DNA from 2 places in the Streptomyces sp. NPDC001137 genome. Region 1 is predicted to be linked to the other one. Evidence: predicted binding sites of a transcription regulator. Region 1 holds the regulator's gene; the other holds the start of a gene.
The links. The regulator HrcA, encoded in region 1, represses chaperone genes, less so after heat shock. The targets are predictions, from matches to a motif close to TTNGCACTCNGNNNNNCNGAGTGCNAA.
Positions count from the first base shown of each region.

Region 2: a site for HrcA is predicted at 6,463-6,489, ahead of groL (chaperonin GroEL). Genes of this name have one in related genera too.

Region 1 covers NZ_JBEPBA010000008.1:274,829-283,523, forward strand. The annotation lists gene dnaJ (molecular chaperone DnaJ) at 161-1,297, opposite strand; gene hrcA (heat-inducible transcriptional repressor HrcA) at 1,298-2,314, opposite strand; gene ABT254_RS18665 (MBL fold metallo-hydrolase) at 2,467-3,195, shown strand; gene ABT254_RS18670 (DUF3097 domain-containing protein) at 3,230-4,045, shown strand; gene ABT254_RS18675 (Uma2 family endonuclease) at 4,023-4,520, opposite strand; gene hemW (radical SAM family heme chaperone HemW) at 4,643-5,875, opposite strand; gene ABT254_RS18685 (SpoIIE family protein phosphatase) at 5,907-7,886, opposite strand; gene ABT254_RS18690 (HAMP domain-containing protein) at 8,079-8,695, shown strand, end outside.
Region 2 covers NZ_JBEPBA010000026.1:144,956-153,650, forward strand. The annotation lists gene ABT254_RS37780 (DUF3263 domain-containing protein) at 1-163, shown strand, start outside; gene otsB (trehalose-phosphatase) at 222-1,103, shown strand; gene ABT254_RS37790 (alpha,alpha-trehalose-phosphate synthase (UDP-forming)) at 1,160-2,551, opposite strand; gene ABT254_RS37795 (glucosyl-3-phosphoglycerate synthase) at 2,647-3,591, opposite strand; SAM riboswitch class I at 3,753-3,909, shown strand; gene thrC (threonine synthase) at 3,928-5,214, shown strand; gene ABT254_RS37805 (MoaD/ThiS family protein) at 5,334-5,609, shown strand; gene ABT254_RS37810 (cold-shock protein) at 6,061-6,267, shown strand; gene groL (chaperonin GroEL) at 6,653-8,275, shown strand; gene ABT254_RS37820 (NADH:flavin oxidoreductase) at 8,441-8,695, shown strand, end outside.

The DNA.
Region 1 (8,695 bases):
GAATCGGACCATCCCCTTGGCACGTGCCTGCATTTTCAGCCCGTCCGGCGTTTGAGGACGAGGCCGTTCAGGCCGAAAGCGGGGGTCTGGGGGCGGCAGCCCCCAGGGACGGGACGGGTAGGGGCGGCGGGGGCGAAAACAGCCACCCGCAGCCACCCCGTCAGCGCCCGTTGAACGCGTCCTTCAACCGCGAGAACAGCCCCTGCTGGCCGGGCTGGAACTGCCCCGTCGGCCGCTCCTCACCCCGCAGCTTCGCGAGCTCCCGCAGCAGCCGCTCCTGCTCGGGGTCCAGCTTCGTCGGGGTCTGGACCTCGACGTGCACGATCAGGTCCCCGCGGCCGCCGCCGCGCAGGTGCGTGACGCCCCGCCCGTGCAGCGGGATCGACTGGCCGGACTGGGTGCCGGGCCGGATGTCGACCTCCTCCATGCCGTCCAGCGTCTCCAGCGGCACCTTGGTACCGAGGGACGCGGCCGTCATCGGGATGGTGACCGTGCAGTGCAGGTCGTCGCCGCGCCGCTGGAAGGTCGGGTGCGGCAGCTCGTGGATCTCGACGTACAGGTCACCGGCGGGACCACCACCGGGACCCACCTCGCCCTCGCCCGCGAGCTGGATGCGGGTGCCGTTGTCGACACCGGCCGGGATCTTGACCGTGAGGGTACGGCGGGACCGGACCCGGCCGTCACCCGCGCACTCCGGACACGGCGTCGGAACGACCGTGCCGAAGCCCTGGCACTGCGGGCAGGGACGCGAGGTCATGACCTGGCCCAGGAAGGACCGCGTCACCTGCGACACCTCACCGCGACCGCGGCACATGTCACACGTCTGGGCGGAGGTGCCCGGCGCCGCGCCCTCACCGTTACAGGTGGAGCAGACGATCGCCGTGTCGACCTGGATGTCCTTCGTGGTGCCGAAGGCCGCCTCGTCGAGCTCGATCTCCAGCCGGATCATCGCGTCCTGGCCCCGGCGCGTACGCGAGCGCGGTCCGCGCTGCGACGCCGTACCGAAGAACGCGTCCATGATGTCCGAGAAGTTCCCGAAGCCACCCGCGCCGAAGCCGCCCGCGCCACCGCCGCCGGCCTGCGAGAGCGGGTCGCCGCCGAGGTCGTAGACCTGCTTCTTCTGCGGGTCCGAGAGCACCTCGTAGGCGGCGTTGATCTCCTTGAACCGCTCCTGGGTCTTCGGATCCGGGTTGACGTCCGGGTGCAGCTCGCGCGCGAGCCGCCGGAAGGCCTTCTTGATCTCTTCCTGCGACGCGTCGCGGCGCACGCCGAGAACGGCGTAGTAGTCCGTGGCCACTTACGACTCCGCCAGGATCTGTCCGACGTACCGTGCCACTGCGCGTACCGCTCCCATCGTTCCCGGGTAATCCATGCGGGTCGGTCCGACCACGCCCATCTTGGCGACTGCCTCGCCGCCCGAACCGTAGCCGACCGACACCACGGAAGTGGAGTTGAGTCCCTCATAGGCGTTCTCGTGCCCGATGCGCACCGTCATGCCCGAATCCCCCGCCTCGCCAAGCAACTTGAGGAGCACGACCTGCTCCTCAAGCGCCTCCAGGACGGGGCGGATGGTGAGGGGGAAATCATGTCCGAAGCGGGTCAGATTGGCGGTGCCGCCGATCATCAGCCGTTCCTCGTTCTCCTCGACCAGTGTCTCCAGAAGTGTGGAGAGCACTGTCGAGACCGTACCCCGGTCCTCGACGTCGAAGCCTTCGGGCAGGTCTTCCACGAGCCGGGGGACGTCGGTGAAGCGCCGGCCCGCGACCCGGCTGTTGAGCCGCGCCCGCAGATCCGCGAGCGAGGCCTCCCCGAACGGCGCCGGGCAGTCGACCATGCGCTGCTCGACCCGGCCGGTGTCCGTGATCAGCACGAGCATCACGCGCGCGGGGGCGAGCGAGAGCAGCTCCACGTGCCGCACGGTCGAGCGGGTCAGGGACGGGTACTGCACGACGGCGACCTGCCGGGTGAGCTGCGCGAGCAGCCGAACCGTCCGCGCCACCACGTCGTCGAGATCGACGGCGCCGTCGAGGAAGTTCTGGATCGCCCGCTTCTCGGGCGCGGACATGGGCTTGACGCCCGCCAGCTTGTCGACGAACAGCCGGTAGCCCTTGTCGGTGGGGATGCGCCCCGCGCTGGTGTGCGGCTGCGCGATGAACCCCTCGTCCTCCAGGGCCGCCATGTCGTTGCGGACCGTCGCCGGGGACACGCCCAGGTTGTGCCGCTCGGTCAGAGCCTTCGACCCCACCGGCTCCTCGGTACCGACGTAGTCCTGGACGATGGCGCGCAGTACCTGCAGCCGTCGTTCACTCAGCATCCAGCGCACACCTCCAGAAGTCGTCCCCCAGGCGCTACGCCTGGCACTCTGTCCGTCCGAGTGCCAGCCGTTACCGGCCAGTGTACGGCGGTGGGGTACACCCGGGGCAAGGTCGGCCCCTGTTGAACGGGGCGTACCGCTAGCGTCGCCGTATGACGGTGACTTGGGAAGAGCTGGGGTGGGAGCGACTGGCGGCCGGTGTCGGCCGGTGCCGTCTGCCCCGCTGGGACTGCACGGCAGGGCTGGTCGTCGGGGAGGGCACGGCGCTCTTGATCGACGCGGGGTCGAGCCTCGCGGAGGGCGCACGGTTGCGTGCCGAGGCGCAGGAGCTCGCCGGTCACCGTGTGACTCATCTCGCGCTCACGCATCCCCATTTCGACCATGTCCTCGGGGCGGCGGCCTTCGCGGGCGCGGAGGTGTACGGCGCCGTGGGCATGGACACGGTGTTCGAGGCCCGGCACGCGCGCGAGGAGCTGCGGGCGGACGCGGTGGGCAACGGGCTGGAGGCGCGGCTGGCGGAGGAGGCGGTCGACGCCCTGGTCGCGCCCCGGCATCACGTCTCGGGCGAGTGGACCCTCGACCTGGGCGGCGGCCGGCAGGTGCTGCTGGCGAACGTGGGCCCCGGCCACACGGCCCACGATCTCGTGGTCCTGGTGCCCGGCTCCCCGGAGGTCGTCTTCTGCGGCGACCTGGTGGAGGAGTCCGGCGAACCGCAGGCCGGTTCCGACGCCGTACCGTCGCACTGGCCGGCCGCCCTGGACCGGCTCCTCGATCTGGGCGGTGAGGACGCGCTGTATGTGCCCGGTCACGGAGCGGTGGTGGATGCGGGCTTCGTGCGCAGACAGCGGGAGGAGCTGGCGGCACGTTTCGGCGTGTCGTAGCCGCCGTCCGACGGCTTCTCCTATCGTCACTCGAATGCGCCAGTACTCCGCCGATCTGACCCCGCCGTGGAAGAAGCCCAAGCCGGTTCCGGAGGTGCCTGCGGAGCCCGGGCTCGTGGTCGAGGAGCCGGGCACCGGTTTCTGCGGCGCGGTGATCCGCTGCGAGGCGGGCACGGTGACCCTGGAGGACCGCTTCGGCAAGCACCGGGTGTTTCCGCTGGAGCCGCGGGGGTTCCTGCTGGAGGGGCGGGTGGTGACGCTCGTGCGTCCGTCCGGCGCGGCTCCCGTACGCCCCACTCGTACGGCATCCGGTTCGGTGGCCGTCCCGGGTACCCGCGCGCGTGTCGCTCGCGCCGGCCGTATCTACGTCGAGGGCCGTCACGACGCCGAGCTGGTCGAGAAGGTCTGGGGTGACGACCTGCGCATCGAGGGGGTGGTCGTGGAGTACCTGGAGGGTGTGGACGACCTGCCGTCGATCGTGGCGGAGTTCGCGCCGGGGCCGGATGCGCGGCTGGGGGTGCTGGTGGACCACCTCGTGCCGGGCACGAAGGAGTGGCGGATCGCGGAGGCGGTGACGAGCGAGCACGCGCTGGTGGTGGGCCACCCGTACATCGACATCTGGGAGGCGGTGAAGCCGTCCTCACTGGGGATCCCGGGCTGGCCGCGGGTGCCGCACGGGCAGGACTGGAAGACGGGGGTGTGCCGGGCGCTGGGGTGGCCGTCGGAGAACACCGGGGCGGTGTGGCAGGCGATCCTGAAGCGGGTGGATTCCTACAAGGATCTGGAGCCGGAGCTGCTGGGGCGGGTGGAGGAACTGATCGACTTCGTCACGGCGCCGGGTCACGCCTGAACTCGCCCGTGTCGATGCTCGTGTCGAGCACAGACAGGAGGAGCGTCTCCCCATACCTCCAGTTGCGCTGACAGCGATAGTCGGCGCGCTCGCTGCTGCCGTACGGCTCGGTGAGCACCAGGCATTCAGCCGCTGCCGGATCGATGATCAGGTCCAGCGGTACACCTGCCCCAGCGTAGATCGATCGTTTGGTCACGTAGTCGCGGTACGCGCTGGCCCTGGACACGACCTCGACCAGCATGGTGACCGCCTCAACCGGTACGAGGCGACCGGAGTCCGGCCCCGCACCCCGTTCGAGAACCACGATGTCCGGGATCGGCTCGCTCGTTTCCCGGTGCATCTCGACGTACTGGCGCTGCAGCGCCAGCCAACGGCTCCGCGGAACCCCATCCTGGACGTCCGCCACCGTGTAGTTGTGCACCAGGTCCGGGGATCTCGTCATCACGATCTCCCCTCGCAAGAGCTCCGCCCTGATGCCCTAGGGGACGTCAAGCGTGCCGAAGAACTCGATCACCTGCCGGTCGTTCATGACGGCACCCTAGAAACGGGACGCGGGCACCCGAGGGCCCGACCAGAGGCGACCACCCGCACGGGTGATCAATCCACCAAGTCCCGCACCACCGCATCCGCCAACAATCGCCCCCGCAGCGTCAGCACCGCCCGCCCCTCCTCATACGGCCCGCTCTCCAGCAGCCCATCCCCCAGCGCCCGGCGCGAGGCGGCGAGCCCCTCCGGCTTCAGCAGGTCCATCGGCACCCCCTCCCGCAACCGCAGCTCCAGCAGGATCCGCTCCACCCGCCGGTCCTCCTCCGACAGCAACTCCCGCCCGGCCCCCGGCGATCGACCCTCCGCCAGTGCCGCCGCATACGCCCCCGGGTGCTTCACGTTCCACCACCGCACCCCACCCACGTGGGAATGCGCGCCCGGGCCCGCGCCCCACCAGTCGGCGCCCCGCCAGTACAGCTCGTTGTGCAGGCAGCGGGCCGCCTCCGAGGTGGCCCAGTTGGAGACCTCGTACCAGTCGAAGCCCGCCGCCGACATCACCTCGTCCGCGATGAGGTAGCGGTCGGCGTGGACGTCGTCGTCCGTCATGGGGACCTCGCCGCGCCGGATCCGGCGGGCCAGCTGGGTGCCCTCCTCGACGATCAGCGCGTACGCCGACACGTGATCCGGTCCGGCGCTGAGCGCCGCCTCCAGCGAGGCCCGCCAGTCGTCGTCCGACTCCCCGGGTGTGCCGTAGATCAGGTCCAGGTTCACGTGCTCGAAGCCCGCCGCGCGGGCCTCCGCGACGCACGCCTCCGGGCGCCCCGGCGTGTGCGTACGGTCCAGCACCTTCAGCACATGCTGCTTCGCGCTCTGCATGCCGAAGGAGACGCGATTGAAGCCACCCTCCCGCAAAACGGACAGATACGCCGGGTCCACAGACTCCGGGTTCGCCTCCGTCGTCACCTCCGCGTCCGCCGCCAGACCGAACTCGTCGCGGATCGCCCCCAGCATCCGTACGAGATCACCGGCGGCCAGCAGCGTCGGCGTACCGCCGCCCACGAAGACCGTGCGGACCTCGCGCGGGTCGTCGCCCAGGACCTTCCGCGCCAGGCGGATCTCGTCGATCAGGGTGTCCGCGTAGTTGTCGCGGGAGGCGAGGACACCGCCCGTGCCGCGCAGCTCGGTGGCGGTGTAGGTGTTGAAGTCGCAGTAGCCGCAGCGGGTCGCGCAGTACGGGACGTGGAGGTAGAAGCCGAGGGGGCGGTCGGGGGCCCCGGCGAGCGCGGAAGCGGGGAGTGCGCCGTCGGCGGGGACCGGCTCGCCGTCGGGGAGTGCGGAAGGCATGCCTTCCATTGTCCAGCACCCGTGCGACTCCTCACTCCGCCTGCAGCACCAGCAGCGCCAGGTCGTCCTCCGGCGGGCGCCCGCCGAACTCGTGGACCAGCCTGCGGATGCGTTCCGCGATCAGCTCGGCGCTCAGGCCGGCGCAGCCGGAGAGGGCGGTCGCGAGGCCGTCGGCGTCGTCGAACATGTCGGAGCCGGAGCGGCGCTCGGTCACCCCGTCCGTGACGCACAGGAGGCTGTCGCCGGTGCGGAGCTCGAAGGTCTCGCTGGTGTACGCCTCGTCCTCGACGACGCCGAGCAGGGTCTGCGGGCGGGCGGCCGTGCGGACGCTTCCGTCGGGGCCGAGGAGCAGCGGGAGCGGGTGGCCCGCGGAGGCGAGGGTGCAGCGGATGCCGCCGTCGAAGGGGGTCAGCTCGCCGTAGAGGAGGGAGAGGAAGCGGGTCTGCGGGCCGTCGCCGGGGGCGGGCGACCGTACCAGGGCCCGGGCGGCGGCGTCCGCGGCCTCGGTCGCGTCGTCGAGGAGGAGGCGGTTGAGGCGGTCGAGGACGTCGGCGACGCGGTAGCCCTCGCGGGCGAGCAGGCGCAGCCAGGGGCGGGCCAGGCCGATGACGACGGCGGCCTCGGGGCCCTTGCCCTGGACGTCGCCGACGGCGAAGCACCAGCGGCCGTCGCCGGCCGGGAAGAGGTCGTAGAAGTCGCCGCTGGGGCCGCCCTTGTCGCACGGTTCGTAGACGAGGGCGCTGCGCACCCCGGGGATCTCGGCGACGGCCGCGGGCAGCAGGCCGCGCTGCAGGACCTGGCTGATGGTGGCCTGGCGGGCGTACTGGCGGGCCGCGCCGATGGCGAGCGCCACCCGGCGGCTGAGGTCCTCGACGAGCCCGGTGACCTCGTCGGGAAAGCGCAGCAGCCCGGAACGTCCGATGACGAGCGTGCCCAGCGGCCGGCCGCCCGCGATGAGGCGGTACGCGAGCGCCGCGCCGTGCTCGTCCCGCACGTCGAACGCCTCGCCGGGCCACGGGTACACGACCGGCCCTGACTTCCCCCAGTCCCGGCTCCGCTCCCCCGGTGGGACGCTGATCGCCTCGGACGGATACGGCGGGTCCTTCTCCAGGGCGCGGCGCAGTTCCTCGATGCGGTTCTCGCTGCAGTGCCAGACGCGGGCCAGGCGGGGCCCGGTGCCCCCGGTGCCGTCGGCCCAGCCTCCGCGGCCCATGGCCTCGTCCTCCAGCCACACCGCGCACCAGTCGGCGAGCCGCGGCACGATCAGCTGTCCGGCGAGTGCGGCGACCAGGTTCTCGTCGAGCTGCCCGGCCAGCAGATCGGAGGCCTCGGCGAGGAAGGACAGGGCCCCGCGGTGCAGCCAGTCCCGGTCGCGCTCGGCGCGCTGCGGGTCGGGCGCCAATATCTCGGCGGCGTGCAGCCCGCGCTCCAGTGCCTGCCGGCCGGCGCGCGCCTGCGGCTCGTCCGCGGTCGGGCTCCGCTCGGCCGGCAGTCGCGCCCACACCGTCTTGGTGCCGCGGCGGAAGGTGACGCCCCAGGACTCGGCGAGCGTGGCGACCAGTCGCAGCCCGCGGCCGTACTCCGGTGTCCCGTAAGGCACTTCGGCCGTCTCGTAGGGCCCTTCGGCGTCCGAGTCGCGGGGTGCCCGGGAGGGGTGGTGGTCGGAGACCTCCACGACGAGCGCGCCGGGAGCCTCCTCCATACGGCACTCCACCTCGACCTCGGTGCCCGCGTGCACGACGGCGTTGGTGACGAGTTCGCTGACGACGAGCACGGCGTCGTCGGCGAGCCGGTCGGTGAGGTGCTCGGCGCCGGGGAGTCCGGCCTCCGCCCAGTCGGCGAGGGCGGCGCGTACGAGGGCGCGGGCGGAACCCGGGGCGAGGGGGCTGCCGGGCAGGGTCGCGTACGCCTGCGCACGCGGGTCCACCCTCCCGTGCGCGGTCGCGTGCAGGTGTGCAGGCGCATCGCAAGCGCAGGAAGCGGTCTCCCGTTGCGTCGGAATGGCCCCCATGGACAGCTCCCCGAGCGGTTCGGACGAATACGCCTCAGTCGATGCCGACAGAGTGACAGACTGGCCTCGCCCATAAGCGCCGAGTTACCGAAGTGGGCCGCCATGAGTGAGAACAGTGCTACGCGTGTGCTCGAAGACGGTCAAAAACCGGAACAACTCCGAGCATCGGAGCTGCGCCCGCTGCTCGCAGCGATGACCGCCGCCCGGGACGGCGACTTCACGAAGGTTCCGGAGACGGGCCACGGGATGGTGGCCGAGCTGACGGCCGTCTTCAACCAGATCATGGACCGCAGCACGCATTTCAACGGGGAAGTGCAGCGCGTGAAGCGGGAGTTGGTGCGGCACGGGCGGCTCGACGAGCGGGTCACGGCAAGCCCCGGGCAGGGCGCCTGGACCTCCCGGGTCAACGATGTGAACCAGCTGCTCGACGCCCTGGTGGCCCCGGCGGCGAACGCGACGCGGGTGCTCGACGCGGTGGCCGGCGGCGATCTGACCCAGCGGGTCGACCTGCACGACGGCAACCGGCAGCTGCGCGGTGATCTGCGGCGGCTGGGCCGGGCCGTGAACAAGATGGTCGACCAGTTGTCGCTGTTCACGGGCGAGGTGACGCGGGTCGCGCGCGAGGTGGGCACCGAGGGGCGGCTCGGCGGGCGGGCCAAGGTGACGGGCCTGTCCGGCAGTTGGCGGGACGTGACCGAGGCCGTCAACACGATGGCGTCCCGGCTGACCGCGCAGGTGCGTGACATCGCGCTCGTGACGACGGCGGTGGCGCGCGGCGACCTGACCCGTACGGTCACGGTCGAGGCCAC
Region 2 (8,695 bases), on a different contig from region 1:
CGGCGCCAAGGAGCGCGCCATACGCGAGGAGCTGGGCCTGGCGCCCGTCCGCTACTACCAGCTGCTCAACGCCCTGCTGGACGACGAGCGGGCCTTGGCCCACGACCCGGTGACGGTGAACAGGTTGCGCAGGGTGCGGGAGACCCGCCGAGCGGAGCGCTGACGGCCGGCGCTCCCCTGAGCCATGGGTGCGCCCTGCCCCGCGCGGTTATGGTCACCGTATGGGCACCCATACGGACACGGACTCGACGCACTCCATGGACCCCCTGCCGACCCCCGCCACGCAGGCGGGCCGGGACGGACTCGCCGCGATCCTCGCGAACCCCGCGAAAGCGGTGGTGGGCCTGGACTTCGACGGCACCCTCGCCCCGATCGTGCCGGACCCCGAGCAGGCCCGCGCCCACCCGGAGGCGGTGCCCGTGCTCGCCGCACTCGCACCGAGGATCGCCTCCGTCGCGGTGGTCACCGGCCGCCCGGCCGGCGTCGCCGTGCGGCACGGCGGCTTCGCCGGGGTCCCCGGCCTGGAGCACCTGGTCGTCCTCGGCCACTACGGCGCCGAGCGCTGGGACGCGGTCAGCGGCAACGTCAGCGCACCCGCTCCCCACCCCGGGGTCGCCGCGGTCCGCGCCGAACTCCCCGGCTTCCTCGACCGCATCGGCGCCTGGCAGGGCACCTGGATCGAGGAGAAGGGCCGCGCCGTCGCGGTCCACACCCGCCGCGCCTCCGACCCCCAAGCCGCCTTCGAGGCCCTGCGCGCCCCCCTCACCGACCTCGCCACCCGCCACGGCCTGATCGTCGAACCCGGCCGCATGGTCCTCGAACTGCGCCCCCCGGGCATGGACAAGGGGGTGGCCCTCCTGGAGTACGTCCGCGAGATCGACGCGTCGGCGGTCCTCTACGCAGGCGACGACCTCGGCGACCTCCCCGCCTTCGCCGCCGTCGACAAACTCCGCTCCGACGGCACCCCCGGCCTCCTGGTCTGCAGCGGCAGCGACGAGGTGACGGAACTACGGGAACGAGCGGACCTGGTGGTGGACGGCCCGGAGGGGGTCGTACGCCTACTGCGAGCCCTGGCGGGGCATGTCAGCCCGTCCGGCGTTTGAGGACAAGGCCCTTCAAGGGCCGAAAGGCGGGGGTCTGGGGGCGGCAGCCCCCAGCCTCAGCCGCGCAAGGCCTCCAGCTGCTCAAGAAACCACTGCGCCGGCGGCAACGCCGTAGCCGCAGCAGCAAGCCGCTTGCTGCGCTCGGCCCGCTCAGCCGCCGGCAGGCTCAACGCGGCGTGCAGCGCCTCCGCCGTCCCGATCACGTCGTACGGATTCACCGTGATCGCGTCCTCGCCCAGCTCGGCGTAGGCACCCGCTTCCCGCGACAGCACCAGCGCGCAGCCCTCGTCGGAGACGACCGGCACCTCCTTCGCCACCAGGTTCATGCCGTCCCGGATCGGGTTGACGAGGGCCACGTCGGCCAGCCGGTAAGCGGCCAGCGAGCGCGCGAAGTCGTCCTTGACGTGCAGCACGACCGGTGTCCAACCCGGCGTCCCGAAGCGGGAGTTGATCTCCTCGGCCACCCGCTGCACCTCGGCCGTGTAGTCGCGGTACACGGCGAGGTCCTGCCGGGAGGGGTAGGCGAACGCGACGTGCACGACCCGCTCCCGCCACTCGGGGCGGCCCTCCAGCAGCTGCCGGTACGCCAGCAGCCCGCGCACGATGTTCTTCGACAGCTCGGTGCGGTCGACCCGCACCACCGTTTTGCGGCCGGCGCCGATCTCCTCCTTCAGCGCGGCCATCCGCTCGGCCACATCGGCCTCGTGCGACCGCTTGCGCAGGAAGTCCGCGTCCGCGCCGAGGCCGTGCACGCCGATCCGGGTGCCGCCGAGGCCGCCCACCACCGCCGAGGCGCACGCGGTGAACGCGTCCGCCCAGCGCCGGGTCAGAAAGCCCAGCCGGTCGGCGCCCAGCATGCCGTGCAGCAGCTGCTCGGCGATGTCGTCCGGCAGCATCCGGAAGTAGTCCACCGGCGCCCACGGAGTGTGCGAGAAGTGCCCGATCCTGAGGTCCGGCCGCAACTCCCGCAGCATCCCCGGCACCAGACACAGGTGATAGTCCTGCACCAGCACCGCCGCGCCCTCGGCCGCCTCCTGGGCGAGCGCCTCGGCGAAGGCGCGGTTGTAGGTCTCGTACGAGGCCCACTGCCGCCGGAACTCCGCGTCGAAGACCGGCTCGAGCGGGGTCTGGTACAGCATGTGGTGCACGAACCACAGCACCGAGTTCGCGATGCCGTTGTACGCGTCGGCGTGCACACCGGCCGGGATGTCCAGCATCCGCACACCGTCCTCGCCGACCCCGCGCCGTACCGCCTCGCGGTCGCCGTCGGACAGCGCCGAACACACCCACAGGGCGTCCGCGTCGGGCCCGATCGCGGACAGGCCGGAGACCAGCCCGCCGCCACCGCGCCTGGCGGCCAGCGAGCCGTCCTCCTGCACTTCGTACGAGACCGGGCCGCGGTTGGACGCGACCAGCACCTGATGACCAGCGGAGTGCGTGGAAGCCATACGCCTCAACCTAGCCCGGCCCGGAAACGCTCAAACGTACGGCTGGGCTCTGCGGGTGGACCGTATACACCGCCCGCACCGCGTAACGCGCAGCCTCAGGCGACCTTGCGCGACGCGTACTCCGCGATCTCCACCATCGGCGGCCGCTCCTCCGTGTCCACGGAGTAGGTGCGCGGCTCGAAGCCGTCCTCGCCCCGTTCGAACTGGGTGAGGGAGGGACGGATGAGATGGCCGCGGGCCAGCCGCAGCTGTGCCGTGCGGTAGATCGCGGCGGACATCCGGCCCAGCGCCTGCCCGTCCTGGTGGCGGTGCTTGCGCACCCCGACGTCCACCTGGGCGAGTGCGTCGAGGCCCACCAGGTGCAGGGCGTCGACCAGCATGCCCAGCTCGACGCCGTACCCGACGGGGAACGGCAGCTGTTCCAGCAGGCTGCGCCGGGCCGCGTACTCGCCGCCGAGCGGCTGCACGAAGCCCGCCAGCTGCGGCCAGTGCATGTTCAGCAGGGGGCGCGCCATCAGCTCGGTGACCCGGCCGCCCTGGCCCTGCGCGCCGGCCAGCGGACGGTCGTACATGCCCTTGACGAGGTCGACCCCCGGGTCGGTGAGCAGCGGGCCGACGATCCCGGAGACGAAGTCGGAGGAGAACTCCTTCAGGTCGGCGTCGATGAAGCAGACGATGTCCCCGCTCGTGACCAGGAGCGAGCGCCACAGCACCTCGCCCTTGCCGGGGACGGTCGGGATGCGGGGCAGGATGTCGTCGCGGTGGACGACCCTGGCCCCGGCCGCCGCGGCGACCTCGGACGTACGGTCGGTGGATCCGGAGTCGACGACGACGATCTCGTCGACCAGCGGGACCTGCTGCATGAGGTCGTGACGGATGATCGCGACGATGTCGCCGACCGTCTCCTCCTCGTTGAGCGCGGGCAGCACGACACTGACCGACTGGCCCGTGCGCTGCTTTGCGGCCAGGATCTTGTGCAGCGGGCGATCGGTCAGCGACCAGGAGCGGGTGGTCAGCCAGCGCTCGACTTCTTCCAGCACGTAGGCGGCTCCTCTGCGTTCTCTCGGCGATACCGGATCATCAGATGATCCATCTCGCGGTTCGGACGGCTATCTCAACTGTCCTGGCCTTCGGTTACAGTCTTGAACAACGCTGGTGACCATCGCATGTCGGGGGTCGCCCGGCGTTTACAACCGCATACCGCTCATCCAGAGGGGCAGAGGGATACGGCCCGATGAAGCCCCGGCAACCCTCCAGCCGGTCTCGTACCGATCGATGCTGATCGTTCCGCGAGGCTCCCGGCTAGGGAAGGTGCCAAATCCGTCTCACGGCGAGATGCGTCGTGAGGAAGATGAGGAGAAAGGGCCTCGCCTCACATGGCTGCGCAGACTGTTGCAAGCACCACCGACTCCACGACCGTCGACCTCGGTCCCGCCGCGGCGCTCTCCTGCCGCGAGTGCGGTCACCAGGTGCCCCTCGGCCCGGTCTTCGCCTGCGAGGAGTGTTTCGGCCCGCTCGAGATCGCGTACGACTTCTCGGCCTACGACACCGAGGAGCTCCGCAAGCAGATCGAGGCGGGTCCCGCGAACATCTGGCGTTACGCGCCCCTGCTGCCCGTCCCGGCGGACGTGGCCGACAAGCCCAACATCAACCCCGGTTGGACCAAGCTGGTCAAGGCCGACAACCTCGCCCGCGAGCTGGGCGTGACCGGGGGTCTGTACGTCAAGGACGACTCCGGCAACCCGACGCACTCCTTCAAGGACCGGGTCGTCGCCCAGGCCATCGAGGCCGCCCGCGCCTTCAACTTCACCACCCTGTCCTGCTCGTCGACCGGCAACCTGGCCGGTGCGGTGGGTGCCGCGGCCGCCCGCGCCGGCTTCCGGTCCTGCGTGTTCATCCCGCACGACCTGGAGCAGGGCAAGGTCGTCATGGCCGCGGTCTACGGCGGCGAGCTCGTCGGCATCGACGGCAACTACGACGACGTGAACCGTTTCTGCTCCGAGCTGATCGGCGACCCGGCCGGCGAGGGCTGGGGCTTCGTCAACGTCAACCTGCGGCCGTACTACGCCGAGGGCTCCAAGACCCTGGCGTACGAGATCTGCGAGCAGCTCGGCTGGCGGCTGCCGGACCAGCTGGTCGTGCCGATCGCCTCCGGCTCTCAGCTCACGAAGATCGACAAGGGGCTGCAGGAGCTGATCAAGCTGGGGCTCGTCGAGGACAAGCCGTACAAGATCTTCGGGGCGCAGGCGGAAGGGTGCAGCCCTGTCTCCGTCGCGTACAAGGCCGGGCACGACGTGGTGCGGCCGCAGAAGCCGAACACGATCGCCAAGTCGCTGGCCATCGGCAACCCGGCGGATGGTCCTTATGTTCTCGACATTGCCCGGCGTACCGGTGGGGCGGTGGAGGACGTGAACGACGAGCAGATCGTGGATGCGATTCGGCTGCTCGCCAAGACCGAGGGGATCTTCGCGGAGACCGCCGGTGGGGTGACCGTGGGTGTGACCCGCAAGTTGATCGAGAACGGTGTTCTCGACCCCGCCCTCACGACCGTCGTGCTGAACACGGGTGATGGCCTCAAGACCCTCGACGCGGTGGCCGGTACGGGGCTCACCGCGACGATTCGCCCGAGCCTTGAGTCGTTCCGTGAGGCGGGGCTCGCCTAGCAGGTAGTTGTTCGTCTGCGGGCCGGTGGGGGCTGGTCGCGCCCCGCGGCGGAGCCGCAAATCGACACGGCCCCGCGCCCCCAAAGACAAAGGCCCGTTTCCCTGACCGGAGGTTCATCGTGAGCGTCAACGTCCGCATCCCCACCATTCTCCGCACCTACACCGGCGGGCAGGCCGAGGTCACCGCCGAAGGCGGCACCCTCGGCGAGGTCATCGCCGATCTCGAGAAGAACCACACCGGGATCGCCGCTCGCGTTCTCGACGACCAGGGGAAGCTGCGCCGCTTCGTCAACGTGTACGTGAACGACGACGACGTGCGGTTCGAGCAGGGGCTGGAGACGGCGACTCCGGACGGGGCGGGCGTCTCGATCATTCCGGCCGTGGCCGGAGGCTGAGCGAAACAGGTCGGACGACCGATTATTACCGTCGGTAACGCTGATTACCGAGAGTTCATCGAATTGCCCCCTCCGTGAGAGAAGCGGAGGGGGCAATTCTGCATGGTTGAGCACGGTACAGTTGGGGAACCTGCACGACTCCGCTTGCCGCATGCATATGAGTTCCTGCTTCTCGGGCAGCGAGAAGTAGCCAAAGTGTGCAGGTTTTTTGCGCCTTATGCTCCATTTATGGGGCCCGACTTGCCCTGAATTCAGGCGAATTCTCCGTAAATTCCCGACCGGTCGTGCCCGGAATTCTCGTCCGATTGACCTGTTGCAGACGGCAGTTGGACAGATACATTCAGCCGCGGTCGACGCGTTCCGGCGCACGCCCCCAACCGTGGGGGGTGAGGTCTGACCCGGATCCGCGAAGTGTGGATCTGTGCAAGGGCCAGTAATAGGGGAGTTAGGCATGGCTCAGGGCACCGTCAAGTGGTTCAACGCGGAGAAGGGGTACGGCTTCATCGCGGTCGACGGTGGTGCGGATGTTTTCGTCCACTACAGTGCGATTCAGATGGACGGCTACCGCACCCTGGAAGAGGGTCAGCGGGTCGATTTCGAGATCTCGCAGGGCCAGAAGGGGCCGCAGGCGGACATGGTCCGTCTGGCGGCCGGCTGAAGCACGCGCCGGGTTAACTGCAGCGACGTTCTTCTGTTCTTGATCGAAGGGTCCGCACCTCACGGGGCGGGCCCTTCGGCATGTCCGGGGGCCTGGGTCGGTCCCGGGCGGGTGTCGCCCAGTACCCGGGAGCCGCTTGCGCCCGCCCGTCGCCCGACCACCACCCCTCAACGAGCACTCGCTGCGCGAGCGCGCCTTGCACTCTCATGGGTCGAGTGCTAATCATTGGCGTTAGCACTCTGAAGGTGAGAGTGACAATGAAGGACCGGGTCGGTGAGGCCCGCAGGCCGGGTGGGGAAGGAACCCACGAGGTGTGCGAGCCGTCCGTCGCGGGCGCGGGCGCGGTCCGAAGGAATCACCCCCAGTCCTGGAGGGACCACTTCACATGGCCAAGATCATCGCGTTCGACGAGGAGGCGCGGCGCGGCCTCGAGCGCGGCATGAACCAGCTCGCGGACGCCGTGAAGGTGACGCTCGGCCCCAAGGGCCGCAACGTCGTCCTCGAGAAGAAGTGGGGCGCCCCCACGATCACCAACGATGGTGTCTCCATCGCCAAGGAGATCGAACTCGAGGACCCGTACGAGAAGATCGGCGCCGAGCTGGTCAAGGAAGTCGCCAAGAAGACGGACGACGTCGCCGGTGACGGTACGACCACCGCGACCGTGCTCGCCCAGGCCCTGGTCAAGGAGGGCCTGCGCAACGTAGCCGCCGGCGCCAACCCGATGGCCCTCAAGCGCGGTATCGAGAAGGCCGTCGAGGCCGTCTCCGGTGCCCTGCTCGAGCAGGCCAAGGATGTCGAGACCAAGGAGCAGATCGCTTCCACGGCCTCCATCTCCGCCGCCGACACCCAGATCGGCGAGCTCATCGCCGAGGCCATGGACAAGGTCGGCAAGGAAGGCGTCATCACCGTCGAGGAGTCCCAGACCTTCGGTCTGGAGCTGGAGCTCACCGAGGGTATGCGCTTCGACAAGGGCTACATCTCGGCGTACTTCGCCACCGACATGGAGCGGATGGAGGCGTCGCTCGACGACCCGTACATCCTGATCGCCAACTCCAAGATCGCTTCCGTCAAGGACCTGCTCCCGCTCCTGGAGAAGGTCATGCAGTCGGGCAAGCCGCTGCTGATCATCGCCGAGGACGTCGAGGGCGAGGCCCTGTCGACCCTGGTCGTCAACAAGATCCGCGGCACCTTCAAGTCCGTCGCGGTCAAGGCCCCGGGCTTCGGCGACCGCCGCAAGGCGATGCTGAACGACATCGCCATCCTCACCGGTGGCGAGGTCATCTCCGAGGAGGTCGGTCTCAAGCTGGAGAACACCTCCCTCGACCTGCTGGGCCGCGCCCGCAAGGTGGTCATCACCAAGGACGAGACCACCATCGTCGACGGCGCCGGCTCCACGGAGCAGGTGCAGGGCCGGGTCAACCAGATCCGTGCCGAGATCGAGAACAGCGACTCGGACTACGACCGCGAGAAGCTGCAGGAGCGCCTGGCGAAGCTGGCCGGCGGTGTCGCGGTCATCAAGGCCGGTGCCGCCACCGAGGTGGAGCTCAAGGAGCGCAAGCACCGCATCGAGGACGCCGTCCGCAACGCGAAGGCCGCCGTCGAGGAGGGCATCGTCGCCGGTGGTGGCGTCGCGCTCATCCAGGCGTCCACCGTCTTCGAGAAGCTGGACCTCGAGGGTGACGAGGCGACCGGCGCCAACGCCGTGCGCATCGCGCTCGAGGCCCCGCTGAAGCAGATCGCCGTCAACGCCGGCCTCGAGGGCGGTGTCGTGGTGGAGAAGGTGCGCAACCTGACCCCGGGCCACGGCCTGAACGCCGCGACCGGCGAGTACGTCGACCTGGTCAAGGAAGGCATCATCGACCCGGCGAAGGTCACGCGCTCTGCCCTGCAGAACGCCGCCTCCATCGCCGCGCTCTTCCTCACCACCGAGGCCGTCATCGCCGACAAGCCGGAGAAGGCCGCCGCGCCCGCCGGTGGCGGTATGCCGGGCGGTGACATGGACTTCTGATCGGCCTCCGGCTGATCCGGGTTCCAACCGAGGGCGGCACTCCCTGGAAACAGGGGGTGCCGCCCTCGGGCGTGTTCGAGGTCATAGAAGATTTGATTAAGAGGGTGCAACAATGCGTGTGCACATACCCGGTTAACGCTGTCCCCGCACGAGGAGCCCACCCACGTGACCACCGCCCCCTCCCGCGCCGCCGAGATCCTCTCCCGGCCCACCGCGATCAACGGCCTGACCGTCCCCAACCGCATCGTCATGGCGCCGATGACGCGCATGTTCTCCCCGGGCGGCATCCCCGGCGAGGACGTGGTGTCGTACTACGCCCGCCGGGCCGCCGCCGGCGTCGGGCTCATCGTCACCGAGGGCACCTACGTGGGCCATGAGTCGGCCGGCAACAGCGACCGCGTCCCCCGGTTCCACGGCGAG